Regions from separate parts of the Streptomyces sp. NPDC093111 genome, predicted to be linked through region 1. Evidence: riboswitches for the same ligand, from Rfam matches in the RefSeq annotation. Region 1 holds a riboswitch; the other holds the start of a gene.
The links. A riboswitch is a leader RNA that binds a small molecule or an ion and turns the genes downstream of it on or off. The one in region 1 is predicted to bind cyclic di-AMP.

Region 1 (5,086 bases):
CACCGCCGACCCCGGCTCCGCCGACACCCTCGGCGCGACCGCGGTCGCCCCGGTCGTGGAGGAGACCGCCAAGGGCGCGGCCGTTCTGCTGCTCTTCCTCTTCCGCCGCCGGGACTTCACGGGCCCGGTCGACGGCCTCGTCTACGCCGGGTTCACGGCCACCGGCTTCGCGTTCACCGAGAACATCCTCTACCTGGGCAACGCCTTCGGCGAGGACCAGGAGATCGGCTCCACCGGGCTCGGCTCCATGACCTTCGGGACCTTCCTCGTCCGGATCATCATGTCGCCGTTCGCCCACCCGCTGTTCACCTCGCTCACCGGCCTCGGCTTCGGCTTCGCCGCCGCCCTCGCGGCCGGCGCCCGCTTCCGCCGCACCCGGCTGGTGCTGTTCCCGCTCACCGGCCTGCTGCTCGGCATGGGCATGCACGCCCTGTGGAACGGTTCGGCGACCTTCCACCCGCTGGCGTTCCTCGCCGTGTACGGGATGTTCATGGTCCCGGTCTTCGCCCTGCTGACCTGGCTCGCGATATGGAGCCGGCAGAAGGAGCTGCGCACGATATCCGGCGAGCTCCCGGCCTACGCGACGGCCGGGTGGCTCGCGCACGACGAACCGCTCGCGCTCTCCTCGATGCGGGCCCGCGCGCTGGCCCGCGGCTTCGCCGCCCGTACGTACGGGAAGGCGGCCGCGCAGGCGGTCGGCGAGTACGAGTCCTTCGCCACCACGCTGGCCTTCCTGCGCCACCGGGCCGGACGCGGCCAGGCGGCCCCGGACTTCGCGGCCCGCGAGCAGGAGCTGCTGCACCACCTGTGGCAGCGCAGGCAGGTGGCCTCGCCCGCGCTCACCTACGCCGCACGGGCCACGGGCCGGGTCTGGGCGCCGCCGCAGTACCTGGACTACGGCGGCTACAACCCGTACCGCAGCTAGTACGGCGGCGGCCGGCGCGGGCGGCGGGGCGGTCGGGTCAGACCGCCGATGCCTCGTCCAGCACCGCGAGCTCCGCGGGCGTCAGCTCCAGGTCGGCGACGGCGACGAGGGCGGGCAGCTGCTCGACCGTGCGGGCCGAGGCGATCGGAGCGACGACGGTGGGGCGGGAGGCCAGCCAGGCCAGGGCGACGGTGGCCGGCTCGGCGTCGTGCGCCTCGGCGACCGCGTCGAGCGCGGCGAGCACCTTCTGGCCCCGCTCGGTCTCCAGGTGCTTGGCCGCTCCCTCGGCGCGGACGCTGGCCACGGTGGTGCCGGGGCGGTACTTGCCGGTGAGGAAGCCCGAGGCGAGCCCGAAGTACGGCACGGCGGCGAGGCCGGCCCGCTCGGCGGTCTCCAGGAGGGCGCCCTCGTAGGTCTCGCGGGAGACCAGGTTGTAGTGCGGCTGGAGGGCGACGTAGCGGGCGAGCCCCTCGGCCTCGGCGAAGTCGAGCGAGGCGCGCAGCCGCTCCGGGGAGATGTTGGAGGCGGCGACGGCCCGGACCTTGCCGTCCTTCACCAGCTGGTCGAGCGCGGTGACGATCTCCTCGACCGGCACCGACTCGTCGTCGAAGTGCGTGTAGAAGAGGTCGATGTAGTCCGTGCCGAGGCGGCGCAGCGACTCCTCGACGGCGCCCTTGATGGTGGCCGCGCCGAGCCCCTTGAAGCGGGGGTGGGCACCGGCCTTGGTCGCCACGAGGACGTCGGCGCGCTTGCCGCGGGAGGCGAGCCAGCGGCCGATGACGGTCTCGGACTCACCGCCCTCGTGGCCCTCGGCCCACGCGGAGTAGACGTCGGCGGTGTCGACGAAGTTGCCGCCCGCGGCGGTGTACGCGTCGAGGACGGCGAAGGACTGCGCCTCGTCGGCGCTCCAGCCGAAGACGTTGCCGCCGAGGGCGAGCGGGAAGACGTGCAGGTCGGAGGAGCCCAGCTTGCGGAGAGAAGTCATGGGTTGATCAACCCCCCGCACGGCCGGGCCTATTCCGCTTCGGCGAAGGACGTCCGGACGGATGTCCGGGCGCGGGCCCCGGCGGACGTCAGAGGCTGAGGCCCTTCGACCGCAGCCAGCTCGCCGGGTCGATGCCGCCGCCGGACGGGGTGTGGACCTCCAGGTGGAGGTGGGGGCCGGTGACGTTGCCGGTGGCGCCGACCCGGCCGATGGTGTCGGCGGTGCCGACGGACTGGCCCGCGCCGACCGTCATCGAGGACAGGTGGCAGTACCAGACCTCGGTGCCGTCCTCGAGTTCGAGGACGATCCGGTAGCCGTACGAGCCGGACCAGCCGGCCGACTTCACGGTGCCGCTGTGGACGGCCTTGACCGGGGTGCCGGTGGGCGCGGCGAAGTCCAGGCCGGTGTGGTAGCCGGAGGACCACATCGAGCCGGCCTCGCCGTAGGTGGAGGTCAGCGTGTACGAGGAGGTGGGCAGCGAGTAGCTGGCGGCCAGCTTGGCCAGGCGCTCGGCCTCGGCCTTCGCCGCGGCTTCCGCCTCGGCCTTCTTCTTCGCCTCGGCCGCCGCCTTCTCCGCCGCCTCGGCCTTCGCCTCGGCCTCCTTCGCCGCCTTCTCGGCGGCGGCCTTCTGCGCCGCCTCCTTCTCGGCGGTGTCGGCGGCGGCCTGCTGCTGCTCGGCCTGCTGGAGGATGCGGGCGCGCAGCGCCTCGCCGGCGTCGGCGGCCTGCTGCTTGGACCCCGCGGGCGCGTCGGCGGAGGTGCTGTCCTCGGGCGCGGTGTAGGTGAGGGCGGTGAGCGGCTGCGCGTTGTTCGCGACCTGCGCGCTGTCGCCGGAGCCCTTGTCCTTGCCGCCGATCAGGTCGCCGATGCCGGGGAGCGCGGAGGCGTCGGGCAGGTCGAGGTCCGGCAGGGAGATGGCGACCGGGGGCTTCTCCTGCGCGGTGGCCAGGCCGCCCGCGCCGACGGCGGCGATGACGCCGACACCGAGGACGGTGGAGGAGCGGGCGAAGTTGGAGCGCTGCTTGACGACCCGGTGCCGGCCGCCGGAGCGGTTCTGGGCCCGCAGCGAGTCCTCGGTGGGGTTCCATTCCTCCCCGCCCGCGCCCGCGGCGCCATGGGCGCCGAAAGAGTCGAAGGGGGCTTCGGGAGCAGGGGTGTCGGACGCCACGGAGGCGCTCTCCTTTCCTTCCTTCTCGCCTACCGGGTTAGCTGACGGGTTCGGAGCAGGAAGGTCTCCTACGGGTGTGCCGCACGGGTGCGGCGTGGCCCGATTCACCCCAAGTGGTGGTTCCCCGGTTCCCTTGCGGGATTCGGCGCACGCGCACGGTGCCGTCTCTTGCGACGGCTGTGACGACCGCGCTGCGTTATCGAACGTTAATAGACACGGCCTCCCGATTCCAAGCCGTTCCCCTTGATCATTAGCTGAATTGAGAGGGAATGGCCCGAGTTGACCCCCGGTCAGACAGGATCCGCGTCACAGCGGGAATCTGACGTTGCATCAATTGTTATCGGAGCGACACCCCTCGACTACGTCCCGTCACCACCGTTCCGAGGCCCGTCCGGAGGCCCTTCCCGCGACCCGTCCCGAGGCACCTCCCGCGACCCGTCCCGAGGCGCCCCCCGCCCCCCTTCGGACGGCGCCCCCGCCGACGTCTCCGGGGCCTCCTCCGGCGGCACCACCGGCATGGTCCGGCGCCGTTCCGGCTGTCCCGCCGCCGGGCGGCTCACCGCGAGCAGCGCCATGTCGTCGTTCGAACCCCCGCCGGTGTGCCGGCGCACATCCGCCACCAGCGCGTCCAGGAGTTCCTCCGGGCCGGGGAAGAGCCGCCCCGCGAGCCGCTCCGCCGGATCGTAGAAGACCCCGCGCGCGTCCCGCGCCTCCGAGAGACCGTCCGTGTAGAGCAGCAGCGTCGCGCCCACCGGGTACGGCCTCTCGTCGGCCCGGTCGGGCCACATCGCCAGCTCTCCCATCCCCAGCGGCAGCGCGGGCTCGGTCGGCTGGAGCCGACCGACCCCGCCGTCCCCGTACAGCAGCAGCGGCTCCGGGTGCCCCCGGTTCACGACCCGCACGACACCGCCGCCACCGCCGCCACCACCCTCGGCGCGCGGGATCTCCGCGAGGACCGCCGTCGTGAACCCCTCGAAGGCGTCGAGCCCGTCCCGCCGCGTGCCCTCGCGGTCCAGCGCCCCTTCCAGCCGCTGTGCCACGCCCTCCAGCGTGGGCTCCAGCTCGGCCGCCTCCCGGAAGGCGCCGATGACCACGGCCACGGCCTCCACCGCGTCGAGCCCCTTGCCCCGCACGTCGCCGACGATCAGCCGTACGCCGTAGGGCGTGTCCTGGACGGCGAACAGGTCGCCGCCGATGAACGCGTCGGCCTGCGCCGCCTCGTACCGGGCCGCGATCCGCAGCCCGCCGATCCGCTCGGCGGGCGTCGGCAGCACCGCCTTCTGCACCGTCGCCGCGATCACCCGCGCCGACGCGAGCCGCTCGCCGCTGCGCCGCACCACCCGGTTGATCAGCATGGCGAGCGCCGCGACGGTGAGGATGGTCAGCGTCTCGGTGAGCGAGGCGACATGGCGGGCCGTGCCGTTGTGGATGTGCAGGCCGATGGTGGCGAGGACGACGGCGGTGCCCGTCAGGAAGGTCGTCAGCGTGGAGAAGAAGGGGGCGGCGATCAGCGGCGCCGCCGAGAACAGCGGCGCCGCGGTGTACTCGGGCGGTGTCGCCAGGTCGAAGCAGACACCGCCCACGACGATCAGCGGGGGAAGGGCACGGATGAAGCGACGGGCGACCGGGAACGGGAGCCGGCCCTCGTCGCCCTCTCCGTCACCGGGCCTGCCGGGGGCCCCGTGCCGCACCGCTGCTCGCGCCACCTCTGCTCTCCCGCCTGGACCTGGGCCCGACCCGAGGGCGACGGGAGGACCCGCGCCCTCCCCAGGGTGCGGTCAGCCGGTGCCCGTCGGCGACTCCCGCGCGGCCGACTGGCGTACGGCCGGCCGGACGGCGAGCCGCCCGCCCCGGGACAGCGCCGCCATGGCCGCCGCGCAGCCGAGCCCGACCGCGCACAGCGTCAGCCAGGGCACCGCCGACCAGCCGGTGAGGTCGAGCAGGGCGCCCGTGCCCAGGTTCCCCAGGGTGATGCCGATCCCGCAGACGGTGTTGTAGAGCCCGTAGT
Region 2 (5,086 bases), on a different contig from region 1:
CGGCCATGTCGTACGCCTCCCCTGTCGCTTCCGGCCCTCTTCACACGCACGTCCCCGCACACGGTACGGGACCGAGTGCGGGGACGTACGGATCAGAGCAGGTGTCAGCCCTTGAAGCGCGGGAAGGCGCTGCGGCCGGCGTAGACCGCGGCGTCGTCGAGGATCTCCTCGATGCGCAGCAGCTGGTTGTACTTGGCGACGCGCTCGGAGCGGGCCGGGGCGCCGGTCTTGATCTGGCCGCAGTTGGTGGCGACGGCGAGGTCGGCGATGGTGACGTCCTCGGTCTCGCCGGAGCGGTGCGACATCATGCACTTGAAGCCGCTGCGCTGGGCCAGCTCGACGGCGTCCAGGGTCTCGGTCAGCGAGCCGATCTGGTTGACCTTGACCAGGAGGGCGTTCGCGGAGCCCTCCTCGATGCCGCGGGCGAGGCGCTCCGGGTTGGTGACGAACAGGTCGTCGCCGACCAGCTGCACCTTGGCGCCCAGCTTGTCGGTGATGACCTTCCAGCCGGCCCAGTCGTCCTCGAACAGCGGGTCCTCGATGGAGACCAGCGGGTACGCGGAGACGAGCTCCTCGTAGTACTCGGTCATCTCGGCGGCCGAGCGGGACTTGCCCTCGAACTCGTACTTGCCGTCCTTGTAGAACTCGGAGGCGGCGCAGTCGAGCGCGAGCGCGATGTCCTTGCCCGGGACGTAGCCGGCCTGCTTGACGGCCTCCAGGATGAGGTCGAGCGCGGCGCGGTTGGACTCCAGGTTCGGGGCGAAGCCGCCCTCGTCGCCGAGGCCGGTGGACAGGCCCTTGTCCTTCAGGACCTTCTTGAGGGTGTGGTAGACCTCGGTGCCCCAGCGCAGGGCCTCGGAGAAGGACTCGGCGCCGATCGGCGCGATCATGAACTCCTGGATGTCCACGTTGGAGTCGGCGTGCGAGCCGCCGTTCAGGATGTTCATCATCGGAACGGGCAGCAGGTGCGCGTTCGGGCCGCCGAGGTAGCGGAAGAGCGGCAGGTCCGAGGCCTCGGACGCGGCGTGCGCGACGGCGAGGGAGACGCCGAGGATGGCGTTGGCGCCGAGCGAGGACTTGTCCGGGGTGGCGTCCAGGTCGAACATCGCCTGGTCGATCAGACGCTGCTCGGTGGCGTCGTAGCCGACGAGCTCCGGGCCGATCTGCTCGATGACCGCGAGGACGGCCTTCTCGACACCCTTGCCCTGGTAACGGTTGGGGTCACCGTCGCGGAGCTCAAGGGCCTCGAACGCACCGGTGGAGGCACCGGACGGCACGGCAGCACGACCGGTGCTGCCGTCGTCGAGGCCGACCTCGACCTCGACCGTGGGGTTGCCTCGGGAGTCCAGGATTTCCCGGGCTACGACGACGTCGATGGACGGCACGAGCATCTCCTTCTGGGATGTGACGCTGGTTGTGACGCATGCGGCAAGGTCTCGTTCGCCTTGCGACATGAGCCTAACCGGCTCCGGGCCTCCGGCCAGCCGGACGCCCGCCCCCTGGGACGAAAAAGGACCCAAGGGCACGTATCTGAGGACGAAAGACCCGTCACTACCGATCGGTAGGGGTCTGAACGGGGAAACCCCGGTCCGGAGCGCACGGGGGAAGGCGCTACGGACCGGGGTGGTCACCGCGGGTGGGTCGTCAGGCTCACTTGAGGTGGAGCTGCTGGCCCGGGTAGATCAGGTCGGCGTTGTCGACGACGTCCTTGTTCAGCTCGAACAGCTTGGCCCAGCCGCCCTTGACGCCGTGCGCCTGGGCGATCTTGCTGAGGGTGTCGCCGGCGACGACCTTGTACTCGCCGTCGCCCTTCTGCACCTTCTTGCCGGTCGGAGTGGTGACCGTCTTCTTGGAGACGGTCTTCTTCGACGTGGTCTTCGGCGCCTGGCGCTGCTCGCTGCGGGTCGTCGGCTGCTCGGTGGAGCGCTTCGACGAGGAGGAGCTGGAGGAGGAAGAGGAGGAGCTGGGGCTCGACGAGCTCGACGAGGCGGAGCCACCGTCGTACGCGGCGTTGGAGAGACCCACGCCACAGCTCGGCCACGCGCCCTTGCCCTGGCCGGCCAGGACCTTCTCGGCGATGGCGATCTGCTGCGACTTCGACGCCTGGTTGGCGGTCGCGGCGTAGGCGGTGCCGCCGTACGCGGCCCAGGTGGAGGCCGAGAACTGCAGGCCGCCGTAGTAACCGTTGCCGGTGTTGATGGACCAGTTGCCGCCGGACTCGCACGCGGCGACGGCGTCCCACTCGGAGGTGGTGGCGGCCGAGGCGGTGCCCGCGGTCATCAGCGGGGCGGCGACGGCGACACCGGTGACGCCGACGAGCGTGGCGACGCGGGTGGCCTTGGAGGGACGGCGGTGTTTGCCCTTGTTACCGGAAAACAGCATGGGAATTCTCCTCACCGACGCCTACGAGGTGAGCTGTCGGGTTCGGGCGAGTGAGTTGCCCGGCCGCGTGTCCTTGCACGCGGCTTCACCCCAAGCCGATCGTCGGCCGTCTGTCTCAACGGCCGGGGCCGGCACTTACCTTGGGTCCCCCGGTCCTGCCTTCGGCGCTTGCGCGACGACTTCCCGTCGGTCGGCGGCAGGATTCGGCGTACCGGTCGACGGGGCCCGCGGTGGCGAGCGGTGATGACCGTAGACATAGACCCGGGGGAAGTTCAAAGACCATCAACCCGGAAATATCGCCCCTACTTGCTCCCCCGGGAGGGGTGTTTGCGCAGGTGAGGGGCGACGCAAGCAAACTTTGCGGACGTGACACGCCAGTTCGGCAAGAGAGACCCATGTCTCACTTACTCATAACGGACATTCAGCAGCGAACTACTCCGCCGCCGCGACGGTTTCGGCCTTCAACTCAAGGCTCTGACCAGGGATGATGAGGTCCGGGTCGGCGCCGACCGTGTTCTTGTTGGCGTCATAGAGGGCGGCCCACCCGCCGGGCAGCGCGTTCTCCTGCGCAATGTCCGACAGGCTGTCACCCGGCTTGACGGTGTATTCGTCGGCCTTGCCCGAGTTGTCCGCCTTCTTCCCGGCGACCGCGCTCTCCGCCGAGCCCTTACCGCCGGTCACGTCACCCGTCGACCCGTCAGCCGGGGCCGCGTGACGCCCGGATTCAGGCGTGGTGTCCGAGTTGCCCGAATTCTCCGACGCGGCGTCACCGCGGTGCTTGCCCGTGCCGGGAGAGGCCGGGTCCGTCGCGTCGGGCGTACCGGGCGTCACCGGCGTACCGGGCGTGACGGAGCCGTCCGGCGTGCCCGGCGTCGCGGAGCCGTCGGGGGTGGCCGGGGTCGCGGGCGGGGTCGTGGCGGTGCCCGACGGGGTGGCCGGGGTCACCGGGGCGGCCGGGGTGGCCGGGGTCGTGGTGCTCGCCCCCGAGCCGGCCGGACGGCCGTCCGTCCGGTTGGACTCGGCGACCGGGCCCGTGGACGCCTTGGGCTTCGCGGCGGACCCCGGGGAGACGGCGGGCTTCCTGCCGTCGTTCTTCAGGCCGGCGATCGGGGCGCAGGTGGCCCACTGGGTGTCGCCCGCGGCGAGCGCCTTGTCGGCGATGGCGATCTGCTGCGCCCGGCTGGCGAGGTCGGGGCTCGGCGCGTACGCCAGGCCGCCGTGCTTCTCCCAGCTCTCCTGGGTGAACTGGAGACCGCCGTAGAGCCCGTTGCCGAAGTTGGCGCTCCACGCGCCGCCCGACTCGCATTCGGCGACCCGGTCCCAGGTCGGGGCGTCCGCCGCGGAGGCGGAGCCGGTGGCGAGCAACGGCAGGGCCAGGGCCGAGCCGGTGACACCCGCCGCGACGACGAGGGCGGGGGCCTGGCGGGGTCTGCGGTGTCGTCCGTTCCCGGAGCGCATACGGACTGCCTTTCGCGTGGCGGCTGAGATTCCGGTGAACGTAGCGGCATTCGAACGTGAGTCACAAGTCGATGCAGCGGAGATCACGCGAAGATCACATTCTTGACGCCCCGTCAGCTATGCGTCAGTCGCGCGGCCCTTTGTGGGAAGCGCTGAACTCCACCGGAAGCGTGCGCAGGCCACGCATGATCAGCCCGCCGCGCCACCGCAGTTCCTCCGGGTCGGCCCCAAGTCGCAGGTCCGGCAGGCGAGTCAGGAGCGTCGCCAGCGCCGTCTGCCCCTCCAGGCGCGCCAGCGGAGCCCCCAGACAGTAGTGGATGCCGTGCCCGTACCCGAGATGCTGGTTGTCGCGCCGCGCCAGATCCAGGGTGCCGGGCCGGTCGAACCTCTCCGGATCGCGGTCGGCGGCGGCCAGCACCACGAGAACGGGGTCGCCGGCCGGGATCTCCTGCCCGCCGATCGTCAGCGCCCGGGTGGCGAACCGCCAGGTCGCCATCTCCACCGGACCGTCGTACCGCAGCAGCTCCTCGACGCCCGTCTCCAGGAGTCCGGTCTCGCCCGCCGCGATCGACTCCTGGAGCCGCGCCCGCTGCTCCGGGTGGCGCAGCAGCGCGTACACGCCGTTGCCGATGAGGTTGACCGTGGTCTCGAAGCCCGCGAAGAGAAGGATGAAGGCCATCGCGGCGGCCTCGTTCTCGGTCAGGTGCTCGCCGTGGTCGGAGGCCCTGATGAGCCCGGAGATCAGGTCGTCCCCCGGGGCCTCGCGCTTCTTGTGGATCAGTTCGAGCAGATAGCCGCGCATCTTCTTCACCGAGCGCGCCACCCCGCCGCGCGGCCCGCCGCCGTGCCGGATCATCATCCCGGCCCAGTCCCGGAAGTCGTCCTGGTCCTCCTCGGGCACGCCGAGCAGGTCGCAGATCGCGTAGATGGGGAGCGGGAAGGCGAACTCGTGGATGAGGTCCGCGCTCCCCTTCTCCGCGAAGCCGTCGATCAGCCGGTCCGTGAGCTCCTGCACGCGCGGCGCGAACTCCGCCACCCGGCGCGGGGTGAACGCCTTCGACACCAGCCGCCGCAGCCGGGTGTGGTCCGGCGGGTCGATGTTGAGCAGGTGGGTCATCAGCTCGGCCTTGCGCTCGCCCGGGATGCCCGTCTTGCCCTTGGCGTGCGCCGGCTCGTCGTGGTGCGCCGGGTTCTTCGACAGCCGCTGGTCGGCGAGCGCCTGCCGGGCGTCCGCGTACCGGGTCAC

Region 2: it holds a riboswitch for cyclic di-AMP, as region 1 does, so the genes downstream of both, AB0Q96_RS13515 (transglycosylase family protein) here and AB0Q96_RS33245 (M23 family metallopeptidase) in region 1, are expected to answer to the same signal.

The regions. Positions count from the first base shown of each region.
Region 1 covers NZ_JBFBNW010000024.1:92,037-97,122, reverse strand. The annotation lists gene AB0Q96_RS33255 (PrsW family intramembrane metalloprotease) at 1-925, shown strand, start outside; gene AB0Q96_RS33250 (aldo/keto reductase) at 963-1,910, opposite strand; gene AB0Q96_RS33245 (M23 family metallopeptidase) at 1,999-3,078, opposite strand; cyclic di-AMP (ydaO/yuaA leader) riboswitch at 3,090-3,236, opposite strand; gene AB0Q96_RS33240 (PP2C family protein-serine/threonine phosphatase) at 3,438-4,688, opposite strand; gene AB0Q96_RS33235 (MFS transporter) at 4,857-5,086, opposite strand, start outside.
Region 2 covers NZ_JBFBNW010000007.1:46,003-51,088, forward strand. The annotation lists gene AB0Q96_RS13505 (septum formation initiator family protein) at 1-7, opposite strand, end outside; gene eno (phosphopyruvate hydratase) at 105-1,391, opposite strand; gene AB0Q96_RS13515 (transglycosylase family protein) at 1,651-2,382, opposite strand; cyclic di-AMP (ydaO/yuaA leader) riboswitch at 2,386-2,559, opposite strand; gene AB0Q96_RS13520 (transglycosylase family protein) at 2,815-3,840, opposite strand; gene AB0Q96_RS13525 (cytochrome P450) at 3,965-5,086, opposite strand, start outside.